4 regions of the Phytohabitans kaempferiae genome follow, and region 4 is predicted to be linked to each of the others. Evidence: riboswitches for the same ligand, from Rfam matches in the RefSeq annotation. Region 4 holds a riboswitch; each other region holds the start of a gene.
What was found. A riboswitch is a leader RNA that binds a small molecule or an ion and turns the genes downstream of it on or off. The one in region 4 is predicted to bind cyclic di-AMP.
Positions count from the first base shown of each region.

Region 1: linked by a shared signal. The riboswitch ahead of ACFFIA_RS03285 (coiled-coil domain-containing protein) and the one ahead of ACFFIA_RS36915 (coiled-coil domain-containing protein) in region 4 are both predicted to bind cyclic di-AMP.
Region 2: linked by a shared signal. The riboswitch ahead of ACFFIA_RS00205 (coiled-coil domain-containing protein) and the one ahead of ACFFIA_RS36915 (coiled-coil domain-containing protein) in region 4 are both predicted to bind cyclic di-AMP.
Region 3: linked by a shared signal. The riboswitch ahead of ACFFIA_RS31885 (C40 family peptidase) and the one ahead of ACFFIA_RS36915 (coiled-coil domain-containing protein) in region 4 are both predicted to bind cyclic di-AMP.

Region 1 is NZ_JBHLUH010000004.1:449,503-452,767, reverse strand. It holds gene ACFFIA_RS03290 (glycoside hydrolase family 65 protein) at 1-740, shown strand, start outside; gene ACFFIA_RS03285 (coiled-coil domain-containing protein) at 806-1,840, opposite strand; cyclic di-AMP (ydaO/yuaA leader) riboswitch at 1,844-1,978, opposite strand; gene ACFFIA_RS03280 (glycoside hydrolase family 10-like protein) at 2,124-3,265, opposite strand, start outside.
Region 2 is NZ_JBHLUH010000001.1:37,903-41,167, forward strand. It holds gene ACFFIA_RS00195 (AfsR/SARP family transcriptional regulator) at 1-566, shown strand, start outside; gene ACFFIA_RS00200 (S1 family peptidase) at 784-1,572, shown strand; cyclic di-AMP (ydaO/yuaA leader) riboswitch at 1,792-1,923, shown strand; gene ACFFIA_RS00205 (coiled-coil domain-containing protein) at 1,926-2,933, shown strand; gene ACFFIA_RS00210 (Hsp70 family protein) at 2,994-3,265, shown strand, end outside.
Region 3 is NZ_JBHLUH010000068.1:116,314-119,578, reverse strand. It holds gene ACFFIA_RS31890 (DNA-3-methyladenine glycosylase family protein) at 1-403, opposite strand, end outside; gene ACFFIA_RS31885 (C40 family peptidase) at 561-1,520, opposite strand; cyclic di-AMP (ydaO/yuaA leader) riboswitch at 1,529-1,678, opposite strand; gene ACFFIA_RS31880 (DUF6232 family protein) at 2,118-2,720, shown strand; gene ACFFIA_RS31875 (helix-turn-helix domain-containing protein) at 2,824-3,265, opposite strand, start outside.
Region 4 is NZ_JBHLUH010000079.1:99,700-102,964, reverse strand. It holds gene ACFFIA_RS36925 (SMP-30/gluconolactonase/LRE family protein) at 1-468, opposite strand, end outside; gene ACFFIA_RS36920 (cation diffusion facilitator family transporter) at 625-1,533, shown strand; cyclic di-AMP (ydaO/yuaA leader) riboswitch at 1,652-1,787, shown strand; gene ACFFIA_RS36915 (coiled-coil domain-containing protein) at 1,792-2,799, shown strand; gene ACFFIA_RS36910 (MFS transporter) at 2,937-3,265, shown strand, end outside.

The sequences.
Region 1 (3,265 bases), on a different contig from region 4:
TCCCGTACGACAAGGAGCTCGGGGTCCACCAGCAGTGCGAGGAGTTCACCCGGCTCCAGGAGTGGGACTTCGCGGCCACTCCGCCCAGCGGCTACCCGCTGCTGCTCAACTACCCGTACTTCGACCTCTACCGCAAGCAGGTCCTGAAGCAGGCCGACCTGGTGCTCGCGATGCACTGGCGCGGCGACGCGTTCACGCCGGAGCAGAAGGCGCGCAACTTCGCCTACTACGAGCAGCGCACGGTGCGTGACTCGTCGCTCTCGACGTGCACGCAGGCGGTCATCGCCGCGGAGGTGGGCCACCTCGAGCTGGCCCACGACTACCTCGGCGAAGCCGCCCTGATGGACCTGCACGACATCCACAACAACACCCGCGAGGGCTTGCACATCGCCGCGCTCGCCGGCGCCTGGCTCGCCGTGGTGGCGGGGCTCGGCGGCATGCGCGACCACGGCGGCAGCCTGTCGTTCGCGCCGCGGCTGCCCAGCCGGATCAACCGGATGGAGTTCTCCATGCTGTGGCGTGGGCTCCGGCTCCGGGTCGACGTGCAGCCAAGCGAGGTGACGTACTCCCTGCGCAACGGCGGGGAGGGCGCCAAGCTCGACCTCGTGCACCACGGCGAGCATGTCACGGTCACGAGCGACACGCCGCTGACCCTGGCGATCCCCGCGCTGGCACCGGTGGGCCCGCCGCCGCGCCAGCCCTTCGGCCGGGCTCCCGCCCGCCGGATGCCCGACCAGTGAGTAGCTAGAAAGGCGAAGCCCCGCGCGACCCGCGCGGGGCTTTCCTTTTCAACAGGTACGGGCGCTCAGAGCATGGATATGTGTACGTGGTTGGTGTGGTCGCTGGACGGGTCACCATTGGCGCCGCTGTACGACTTCCAGCCGGTGGCGGGCGACCAGAACTGCCGGTACCAGATCACGTACATCACGCCGAGGGCGTCGGCGTTGCGGACGAGGAACGCGGCGAGGTTGTTGCCGTAGAGCTTGTCGTTGCCGGTCGCGTCGCCACCAAAGCCGTTTTGCTCGGAGGAGAAGTCGCAGGCGCGACCCTTCGGATGCTCGTACGGCCCGCCCGGCCGGAAGCAGTTGACGAACCGCTTGAAGCCCAGCCGCTGCGTCTCCTTGAGCATGTGCAGCGTGCGCGGCGTGATACAGCGTCCGGTGGTGGGATCGTCGGCCGAGCAGCTCTGCGAGGAGAAGGAGCCGTTGCTGTTGCGCGGCGCGGGCCTGGCCACCGGCGACGTGGCGCTCACGAAGCCGCCGGTCGCCTTCCCACCGACAAGCTTCAGCGCCTTCTCCGCCTCGGACTTCTGCTTGGCCATGATGGCGAGCTGCTTCTGCTCTTCCTTCAGCTCGGCGTCGATCGCCGCCTTGGCCCGCCGCGCCTGCTCAAGGGCGGCGTTGAGCTCGCCCAGCTTCGCGTTGTCGCGGGCGGCGAGCAGATCGAGGTTGACGGCCCGCCGCAGGAAGTCGTCCGGGGAGGCGCTGTTGAGCAGCATGCTCATCGGCCCGATGCGACCGTTGCGGTAGGAGGTGATGGCCACGAGCTCGATCTCGGGCTCCATCAACTTGATCTTCTCTTCGGCCTTGCGCAGCTCGAGAGTGAGCTGAAGCTGCCGGTTGCGCGACTTCGTGACCGCGTTCTGCGCCTCGACGTAGCCCCGGCTGCTTGATTCCAGTACGTCCCGCAGCAGCGGCGTACCCCCCTCATCGCCGGGCGTGGGCTTTGGCGCTGCCGCCGCTCCACTGGGCACGAAGGCCACCCCGGACAACAACACGGCCGCCGCGGCGGCCAAGGCTACGGCCAGCGACCAGCGCCGGCGACGTACAGGTGCCGTCATACGCAATCCTCCCATCGGACCGCCGGCCGGGTTAGCTGACGGGTTCGGGACGGAAGGACCCCTACCGCGGTTGCGGATTCACCCCAGAAAACCTGGTTCCCCGACTCGCCCGGGCGGGCGATTAGGCGGTGGCTGTCGCCCGACGCCGTGGGGGCGTCGCCGCGCGACAAACCGCCGGACAGCTTACCGGATCGACAGTGGACTCCGGCAACGCTCTGACCAGGGAAAAACCATCGAAAGCGTTATCGGACAACGACGTTCAGTAATTGATAGCGATGCGTGTCTAACTCACGACGCGTGGTTCGCTCGGGCTTCCCTCGTTCCACAGTCGATCAAGGGCCGTCACGCAGTAGGTTTGCGCGCCCTCGCCCTTCGTGGTGTCGACCCAGGTCGCGCCGCGTGTCGTGGCGACCAGGCGGGCCGTGTCGCCGTCCAGCCGGTACACCGCGTAGCTCGTCGCGTCGCCCTCCCAGCGCAGCCGCACGCCCTCGTCGACGCGGTCCGCCTCGACCTCCGGCGCGGGCGGGCGCTCGCCGGGCAGGTGTGACATTGCCGGCACCAGGGCGGGCTCGCGGTAGTGGGCCTCCGCGTACCGTGATACCGCGCCGAGCCGGTCGGCCTTCACCTGGCGGGCGCTGAAGTGCACGCTGCCGGTGACCCGGTACTTGCGGTTGAGCGCCAACTGCCGGTCGAGTTCCGCGGGATTGGCCCACGCGCCCTTCTGCCCGATGCGATAGTCGGCCTGGCCTACGTAAAGCTGCACCGGACTGTTGGCGACCAGCTCCGACCACCACGGCAGCAGCTTGGCGTAGTCGGCGATCGCGAAGCCGATGTGCCAGTACAACTGCGGCACGATGTAGTCGACCCACCGCTCCTGTACCCACCGGCGAGTGTCCGCGTAGATCGCGTCGTAGCTCTGCAACCCGCGCGTGGGGGAGCCGAGCGGGTCGGTCGACGCGTTGCGCCAGATGCCGAACGGGCTGATGCCGAACTTCACCCACGGCTTGGCCGCCTTGATCCGCTCGTTGGTCTCGCGGACCAGCAGGTTGACGTTGTCTCGCCGCCAGTCGGCCTTGTTGGCGATGCCCCGGCCCTGCGCCCTGAACGTGGCCTCGTCGGCGAAGTCTTCGCTCCCCTGGGGGTACGGGTAGAAGAAGTCGTCGAAGTGCACGCCGTCGATGTCGTACCGGTTGACCGCGTCGAGGATCGAGTCTTCCACGAACTTGCGCGCCTCCGGGATGCCCGGGTTGTAGTAGAGGCGGCTGCCCTTGCCCTTCGCCGGGTAGGTGACCGCCCAGTCGGGATGGGCGCGCAGCGGATGGTTGGGCGGCAGCTCGGCGAAGACGCCGGACTGGCTCGCCTTGTACGGGTTGAACCAGGCGTGAAACTCCAGGTTGCGGGCGTGTGCCTCGTCGATCATGAAGG
Region 2 (3,265 bases), on a different contig from region 4:
GTACGGCGGGCGGATACGTGCTGACGGTGCCGGCCGAGGCGGTCGACGTGCACCGCTTCCGTACGCTCCTGCGCGCCGCCCGGTCGGCCGAGGGCGCGGCCGAGCTCGACCTGCTGGAGCGCGCGCTCGCCTGCTGGCACGGCGACCCGCTCCAGGACGTGGGCTCCGAGGCGCTGGTCGCCGAGCACGCGCCAGGGCTGAGCGAGGAGTGGTACGCCGCGACCGAGCGCCGCCTCGACCTGCTGCTGGCCGCCGGGCGCCACGCCGACCTGGTGCCGCTGCTGCGCGACCTGACCGCACAGCAGCCGCTGCGCGAGTCGCTGTGGTGCCGGCTGATGGTGGCGCTGTACCGCTCCGGCCGGCAGGCGGAGGCGCTGGAGGCGTACCGCTGCGTGCGCGACCTGCTGGTGGAGCAGCTCGGCATCGTGCCGGGCCCGGAGCTGGCGGCCGCCCACCGCGCGGTGCTCACGCACGACCCGGCGGTGGCGGCACCGGCCACGGCCACGCGGCGGAGGCGACCGGCGGTGCGACCGCGCGTACGCCGGCTGGTCCGGCTGCGCTTCTAGGGCCCGTTTCCCAGGGGCATGGCCGGCCCGCGGCGGGCCCAGACGCCTCGGCTCGGCCGACCCTCGATGAAACAGCCCTCGGCGCTGACCGGCGCTTTTGCCGCCATCATCCGGCGATAGGGCAGATTCGGTATAGCGAAGAGCATTGAAAGATTTCCCTAAATGGATAGCGTGCGGTCGGGGTCACCCCCCAACACGACGTCCAGGAGGTCAACCAATGCTCCTCAGAAGACTGTCGGCCGCGGTGCTCGGTGCCGTCGCGGTCGCCTCGGTCCATGCCGTCAGCGCGGTGCCGGCGAGTGCGGCGCCACCGGCGTCGCACTCGTACGCCGCCAGCCAGACCGCCACCGAGCCGGACGGCGGCATGGTCCCGCTGATCGTCAACGGCCGGCCGGCGTCGGAGAACTACTCGTTCCTGGTGTACACCTCCGGGTGCACCGGGTCGCTGATCAAGGCGAACTGGGTGGTCACGGCCAAGCACTGCCCCACGCCGTCGTCGGTGCGGGTCGGTAGCGTCAACCGCGGCAGCGGCGGGACGGTGGTCTCCGTGACCGGTGCGGTCAACCACCCCCGGATCGACGTCAAGCTGCTGCGGCTGGGCAGCTCGGTGAGCCAGGCGCCGGCGCCCATCCCGACGACCTCCGGGGCTGTCGGCACCGCGACCCGGATCATCGGCTGGGGCCAGACCTGCCCGACCCGCGGCTGCGGCTCGGCGCCGGTCCTGGCCACCGAGCTCGACACGTCGATCGTGACGGACAGCCGGTGCCTCGGCATCGACGGCCCGTACGAGATCTGCACGAACAACACCAACGGCAACTCCGGCGCCTGCTACGGCGACTCCGGCGGCCCGCAGGTCCGGATGATCAGCGGCCGGTGGAACCTCATCGGCGCCACCAGCCGGTCCGGCAACGGCAGCGCGGTCTGCGCCACCGGCCCGTCGATCTACGGTGACCTGTCTTCGATCCGCTCGTGGATCAACACGCAGGTGGGCGGCCTGCCCGCCTGAGGCTCGGCCGGCGGCGGGGCGAGCCGGTGCCCGCCCCGCCGCCGAAAGCGCCGTCGGAGCGCGGGCCGAGCCTCCTCCATTGTGGAGGACGACGGTGGGGGCTTAGGTTACCCAAAGTCGTTGTGTGGTAACGCTTTTTCTGGCGTGGTTGAGGTGACCGGAGGTATCTGGTCCGGTATGCTGACCGCCGGTCATGCGCTCCGGCAACGGGCCGGGGCGGCCTGACCGCCGCCAAATCGCCACTTCGGCGAGCCGGGGAACCACGCGCCTCGGGGTGAATCCGCATCGCGGTAGGGATCGCTTCCGTCCCGAACCCGTCAGCTAACCTGGCCGGCGGCCGACGGAGGGATGGTATGACGGCAGCCTTACGCCGTTTGTGCGCGTTCGCGATGGCGGTGGTCGCCGGTGCGGTGTTGTTCGTGACCGCACCGTCCGGCGCGCAGGCGGCGCCGGCGGATCCGACCCCGGCGGAAGACGGGCCGGCGCTGCTCAGCGAGGTGCTGACCGCGACCGGCAAGCGATACGCGCAGGCCAAGGCCGCGCTCGACAAGTCGCGCAACCGCCAGCTCCAGCTCAGTCTCGAGCTGCGCCAGGCGGAGGACCGGCTCGAAGAGCTGGCGCCGCAGATCGGCGAGCTGGCCGCCGCCTCCTACCGCACCGGCAAGCTCACCGCCGTGTCCGCGCTGCTCAACACCGCCTCCCGCGACGAGTTCATGGCGCGGGCGACCGTGCTCACCGAGCTCAACATGGTCAACGACCGGAAGGTCGCCGAGCTCACCGCCGCGCGGGAGAAGGCAGCCAGGGCGAAGGCCGCGCTCGACGCGGAGGTCGCCGAGGAGCGCAAGCAGCTCGCCGTCATCGCCCGCCAGAAGTCCGAGGCGGACAAGGCGCTGGCGCTCGTCGGCGGCACCAAGCTCACCGGCGGCTTCGTCGCCGCCACCTCGCCCGTCGCCAAGGCCGCGCCCCGAAACTCGGACGGCTCCTGGCCGGACGAGTCGTGCAGCATCAACGACCCGACCACCTCCGGCTGCATCACGCCACGCACGCTCAACGCGTACAACGAGGCGCGCAAGGCCGGGTTCCGCCGCTTCGTCGGCTGCTACCGCCCCGGCGGGCCGTTCGAGCATCCCAAGGGGCGCGCCTGCGACTGGTCGCTGCTCAACAGCGGCTTCGCCAACGCCCGCACCGACGACCAGCGGCTGTACGGCAACAACCTCACCGCGTTCCTGGTCCGCAACGCCGAGCGGCTCGGCATCCTCTACGTGATCTGGTACCGGCAGATCTGGTTCCCGGTGACCGGCTGGTCGACCTACACCGGTCCGCAGGACCACAAAGATCACGTACACATGTCGATGGTCTGATCCCGCGCCCGCCACCTGCGGCGCTGTTTCCCGGTGGCGGTGGGACCGTAGATTGTCGGCGTGTCTGCCGATGCGTACCGGCTCGGAGTCGACTTCGGAACCTCGTCGACCGTCGCGGTCCTGAGCCGTCCCGGCGTGCCGGCCGAGCCGGTCCTGTTCGACGGCTCGCCGCTGCTGCCCTCCGCCGTGTGCGCCGACGCGAGCGGCGCGCTGCTGGCCGGCCGGGACGCGCTCCAGGCCGCGCTGGCCACGCCGGAGCGGTTCGAGCCGCACCCCAAGCGGCGGATCGACGAGGGCACCGTCTTCCTCGGCGCCGACGTGCCGGTGGTCGA
Region 3 (3,265 bases), on a different contig from region 4:
TGCCCTCGGCGAGCGAGCCGAAACGCACCTGGTGCAGCCCGTGTGCGGCGCGCAGCAGCGTGGCCATGGCCGGGTCGCGCTCGGCCACGTCGAGGAAGCCAGTGAGGTCGTCGTCGAGGCCGAGCCACCGCCCGACGGCCTGGTGCACCGCCGCTCGCTCCCCGGGTGACAGGTGGCGCTCGGCGTGGAGCGTGACTGCGGGGCCGGAGCCCGGGGCGCCGGGGCCCACCTCGGCGACCACGGCGTCGGCGCCGAGCAGGAACGCCTTGCGCACGCGGCCGCCGGCGATCACGTGGCCGCCGGCGGTGGGCGCGAAGCCGGCGAGGGCGCGCAGGGACAGGTCGAACGAATACGGCTCGGCGGCCAGGCTCACGGCCGTGCTCGCATCGGTGCGCTCAGTCATGCCCCGACGGTGCGCCCGCGGTACGACACTTCCCGCCGGCCCGGTACCTCGCCGATCAGGGATTCATGCGTCGACCAAGGGCAGGAGACCGGCGTGTCCGCGAGCGAACCGCGATCCCCTGTCCCTGATCGGCGCAGTTGAAGATTTTTCGGGCGGGTCAGCGGACCCGGCCGTAGCCGTACGGGTTCATCATGTCGACCGACGCCAGCTTGACGCTCTCGCCGAACGTCGGCGCGTGGATGACCTTGCCGCTGCCCACGTAGATGGCGACATGGCCGAGGTCGCGGTAGAAGACGAGGTCGCCCGGCTGGAGCGAACCACGGCCGATGTGCGCCACCGCGTCCCATTGCATCGCGGCGTTGTGCGGCAGTTGCTTGCCGGCCGCCCGCCACGCGGCGAGCGTGAGCCCGGAGCAGTCGTACCCGTTCGGGCCGTCGGCCGCCCACACGTAGGGCTTGCCGATCGCGTCGTACGCGAACCGCACCGCCACGCCGGCCTTGCCGGAGACGGAGGGGACGGTGCCGGTGTACTTGCCGCCGCTCGGTGAGGTGGCCGCGCCGTACGCCCGCTCCCGCATCTCGTACAGCTTCTTGAGATCCGCCTCGATCTTCTTCTTGCCGGCCGCGAGCTCTTTGAGCTGGGCGGTCTGCTTGGCCTGCGTGGCGTCGAGCTTCGCCTTCTCCTCGGTGTACCGCCGCTCGGCGGCCGTGAAGCCGGCCAACTGGCGCTGGCGGTCGCGGGCGAGCTGGTCGAGCATGCCGAGCCGGTCGGCGAGGGGGCCGCTCCCGTCGAGCAGCGCGCTCGCGGCGCCCACCTGCCCGGTGCGGTACGCCACCGCCGCCATCGCGCCCACCTCGGCGTCAGCCTGGGCGAGCTGCGCCTCGAGCGGGCCCATCTTGGCGGCCAGCTCGGCCGAGGCGGCCTTGGTCTGCTTGAGCTGCTCGTTGAGCTTGTTGTACGCCTCGACGACCTTCTCCAGCTCGGTCGACGCCTTGTTGATCTGGTCCGTCAGCTCGCTGGGTGACGGCTCGGCCTGGGCCGCCGCGGCCGGTACGGTCAGCCCGAACCCGAGGGCGACCAGTACGAGGGCGCGCAACAGCTTCCGCGCGGAAGACAAACGGTGACCTTCTTCCCCAACGCCGCCTACCGGGTTAGCTGACGGGTTCGGGCGGGAAGATCGCCCTACCGCGGCTCGCGGATTCACCCCAGTGCAGAAGGTGGGTCCCCGATTCGCAGACGGAGCGTGACCGTCGTGCGATTCGGCGGCACCGGACCGGCGCCACCCGGGGGAGTGACTGACGACCGGACCAGCGGCTCCAACCTAGCGCCGGGGCCGGTTGGGCGAAAGTGGCCTGAGGGTGACTTGTGACTGACGCCCGCCAATAAGCGAAATGTCGAGGTCACTCATAGTGATTAGTTCGTGGATCCGAGTGACGTCGCCGTAAGGGTGATGGGTGATTTGTCGCTCTACGCGTTGGGTGGGCGACGGTGCCGGTAAATCGGACATGGGGGGCGGAAAGTGGCGCCGTACCGCTAGGAGACCGCTTCCAATCTGCCAGGTGGCTGATTGCGCCCCTTCCCTCGACTAGATGGCATCTCGCACAATGGCAACAGGGCCCTTGGGTCGCGCAAGCGGCAACGCAGTTTGAAGGCGGCACAGAGCTCTGATGCGGCACTGGAGCGCGAAAGACGATCGGCACCTGGCTGCCACCAGGTGCCGATCTCAAAGACCACCACACCAGCCCGCCTCACGAGCCGTAGGAGGCATGCAGTGCAGACTACTCGCTACCCCGCGCGGTCACCAGCACCACAGCCTGTAACACCAGTAGACGTAACAACCCCGAAATCAGTCGGCCCGCTCTACCAGCGGCCGGGCATCGTGGTGACGCGCGACTGGTTCATCGTCGGTGGTCGGCGTTTTCCGGTCGGCGAGTTGCACCACCTGCACACGGCACGGGGCCCGCACCATCAGCTCACCGTTCGGTCGGTGACGGTGACCGCGATCGTGCTGGCCGCCATCGGGGTCGCGCTCGGCGTGACCACCGATTTCAACGATCTGAGCGCCCAGGCATATCTGGCGCTCACGGCGGTGGCGTTCATCCCATTCCTCGTGGCGACGATCGGCCACCGCCTGCGGCCCAGGGCCTTCGAGCTGTGGGGCGAGTTCCGCGGCATGACGGTGCTGCTCTTCAGCAGCGACGAGGAGCGGCAGTACGGTCAGGTGACCCGGGCACTGCTCCGGGCACAGGAGGCCTACCGGCTCGGCGGCCTGGCCGAGCCCCTGGTGACGGTAAACATGTGGCGCATGCGTCCATAGGAGAGACTTCGCCCGAAGTTCGGCAGCCGCCCGGCAAGGCGGCAGCAGTGACCGGATGAAGGGCGCAGGTGGGGCCGGGGGGCCACACCGATCGTGGGCGGGCTCACTCGAGCCCGCCCACGATCCGTTTGATCATCTCCTGGGTCTCGGCCGGGCTGAGCGCCATCTCGCGCAGCCGCTCAAACTCGTGCCGGAACGGCCGCACCAGGTCGGGCTGGTCGACCACGTCGTCGGCGAGGCCGTTCTCCACGTACATCACGACGTCGGACGGGTCGGGAAACTCGAGGATCGCGAACGGGTTGGGGAATCCGTCGACGCCGGCGGCGAAGGGCAGCACCTGGATGGTGATGTTGGGCTGGGCGCCCAGCGACACGAGCCGCTCCAACTGCTCGCGCTTGGTGCGCGGGTCGTTGGCGATGCGCCGGACCACCGCCTCGTCGATCACCGCGGTGATGTGGGGCGGGTCGGCCTTGTCGAGCACCTCGCGCTGGCGGGCGAGCCGCACCTCCACCTGGCTCTGCTCGTCGCCACCGGGCTGGTCGCGG
Region 4 (3,265 bases):
TTTGTAGAGGAACGGCTGCTGCGAGTCGGTGAAGAACGCGCCCTCCGGGGTAAGCACCACGTCGTTGACGAACGTGGGCGCGCTGGCGAACTGCCACGAGGCCAGCACGTCCCCGGTGTGCGTGTCGACGACGCGGCCGTTGCCGGCGGCACCGCCGGAGACGAAGAGGCGGCCGCGGTCGTCGACCTTCAGGCCCACGGAGGGGGTGCCGGGTCCCGTGGAGATGACCGAGCCGCGCCCGGTGGCGAGGTTGGCGCGGTAGATGTCGCCGTTGGCGAGGGAGCCGAAGTACGCGAAGGGCGCCTTGCCGATCGCGATCCCCTCCGGCTGGAAGCCGTCCGGCAGGGGGACGACCTCGGGAAAGGCGCGGTGGCTGCCGTGCGCGCTGGCGGCAGCGGGTACGGAGAGCGTGGCCGCGGTGAGGGCCGCGGCGGCGGATGAGGTGATCAGGGCTCGTCTTGTCAGCACGATGGGTACTCCCTGTGATCGGTCCACATCAGGATTCACGCACATCTTTCCCCAGCGGTTCGAAGACGACTCGCGAACCTCAGAAGTCCCACGTACGACATTGATTGCCAGTACCAAGTTTGCATACATAGCAATGTCCGCATATATTCTGGACCCATGGGTGCGGGGCACGATCACGGCGCGGATCTAGCGCGCGCGGGGGAGCGACACCGCGGTCGACTGTGGGCCGCGTTCGCCCTGATTGCCGTCTTCATGGTGATCGAGGCGGTGGCCGCCCTGGCCACCGGCTCGCTGGCGCTGCTGTCCGACGCCGGGCACATGTTCACCGACGTGCTCGGCATCGGCATGGCGCTCGCCGCCATCCACGCGGCGAGCCGGGCCGCGCGGGATCCGCAGCGGACCTTCGGGCTGTACCGGCTGGAGGTCCTCGCCGCGCTCGGCAACGCGATCCTGCTCTTTGGCGTCGCGATCTACGTCCTGATCGAGGCGGCCCGCCGCTTCGGCCATCCGCCCGAGGTGCCCGCCGGCCCGATGCTGGTGGTGGCGATCGCCGGTCTGATCGCCAACATCGTCGCGTTCGGGCTGCTGCGCGCCGGCGCCCAGGAGAGTCTCAACGTGCGCGGCGCCTACCTTGAGGTCCTCGGCGACCTGCTCGGCTCGGTCGGCGTGATCGTCGCCGCGGTCGTCATCGCGCTGACCGGCTGGGCGTACGCCGACCCGATCGTCGCGGTCGCCGTCGGCCTGTTCATCCTGCCGCGCACCTGGCGGCTGGCCCGGGCGGCGGTGCGCATCCTGGTGCAGGCCGCGCCGGAGCACCTCGACGTGACCGCCGTGCGCACGCGGCTCGCCGCCGTACCGGGGGTCTGCGACGTGCACGACCTGCACGTGTGGACGCTGACCTCGGGCATGGACGTCGCCTCCGCGCACCTCACGCTCGACCCGTCCGCGCAGCTCGGGCCGGTGCTGGTGGCCGCCCGCGAGGCGCTGCACGACGACTTCGACATCGGGCACGCGACCCTCCAGGTGGAGCCCATGGCCGGCGACTGCCGCCACGTCGGCTGGTGACACCGCCGCTGAGCAGGTCGTAAGTGATTCGTCACCATCGGTACAACACTGGGCGCATTGATGGGAAAGCCGCTATCCTCGGCTCCGGTCAATGCCCGGCGGCGCCCCCCGGCGCCGGTGTTGACTGCCGCCGAGCCGCCCACGCGGGCGGACCGGGGAACCACCGATCCACTGGGGTGAATCCGCGCGAGCGGTAGGGATACTTCCGTCCCGAACCCGTCAGCTAACTCGGTAGGCGGCTGACTGGAAGGATGGTTGATGGCTCATGCCCGCAGCCGGGTCAGTCTCGTCGCGGTGCTGTTCGCCGCGGCGTTCGCGCTGATCGGCTTACCAGCGGAGCCCGCCGCCGCCGCGCCCACCGACGACGAGGGCGGCACCGCGACCCTGCGGCAGCAGCTCGACGCGGCCAGCAAGGGCTTCATCGCGGCGCAGGACACCTTGAACAAGTCCAAGAAACGTCAGCAGGAGCTGACCACTCAGCTGGCCCAACTGGAGCGCGACCTGGTCGCCAAGAGCGAGGTGCTCGGCGAGGTGGCCAACGTGGCCTACCGCCGAGGGCGGCTCGGCCCCATCTCCGCGATGCTCAACAGCACCTCCCCGGAGGGCTTCATCGACCGGGCCGCGGCGCTCGACGCCGTGGCGGCGACCGAGGACAAGAAGCTGCGCGACCTGCTCGACACCAAGGATCAGGCGTCCAAGGCCAAGCTCGCGATCGACGGTGAGATCCGCGAGCAGCAGAAGCAGGTCGAGGTCATGGCCGCCCGCAAGAAGCAGGCCGAGAACGCGCTGAAGGCGGCCGGAGGCGGCCAGGACGCCAGCGGCCCGCCCGTCGGCAGCGGCGCCACCGCGGTGGCCGCGCGCTTCACCGGGGGCTCCGGCTGCACGATCCGCCCCGACCCGACCTCCAAGCAGGGCTGCATCACGCCGCGTACGTCCCATGCGTACAAGCAGGCCCAGGCGGCGGGCTTCGGCATCTTCGTCTCCTGCTACCGCCCCGGCTCGTCCGGTGAGCATCCGCTAGGCCAGGCCTGCGACTTCGCCGTCGACAAAGATGACATCTTCGGCGGTGCGGCATCCGGCGCGGCCCGGACGTATGGCAACAACCTCGCGAGGTTCTACGTCAACAACGCGAGCCGGCTGGGCGTGATGTACGTGATCTGGTTCCGCCAGATCTGGCTGCCCAGTAGCGGCTGGAAGTCGTACGGCGGCTGCTGCGGCCCGAGCGAGCACCACACCAACCACGTGCACCTGTCTGTCATCGACTAACCGCGTTGACGGGCTCGATCATGGGGTGGCACTGTGGCCCCATGGTCGAGCCCACACGTCACCCCGCTTGACGTAGCGCGAGCACGGCCAGGGGCGTCACCGCGCGCCTCTGCCTCCTGCGCGCCTGCACCGAGGGCGTGCTCTTCTACCCGGTCTACGCGCTGCTCTTCGCCGACTTCGGGCTCAGCACCGGGCAGATCTCGTCGCTGTTCGTGATCTGGTCGGTCGTCAGCTTCACACTGGAGATCCCCTCCGGGGCGTGGGCGGACGCGTACTCGCGCCGCCGGCTGGTCGCGATCGGCGCCCTGCTCCGGGCGGTCGCCTTCGCGCTCTGGACCTTCTTCCCCTCGTACCTCGCCTTCGCGGCCGGCTTCGTGCTGTGGGGCGCCTCCACCGCGATGACCTCCGGCAGCGTGGAGGCCCTTGTCTACGACGAGCTGGCCTCGGCCGGCGCCACCGACCGGTA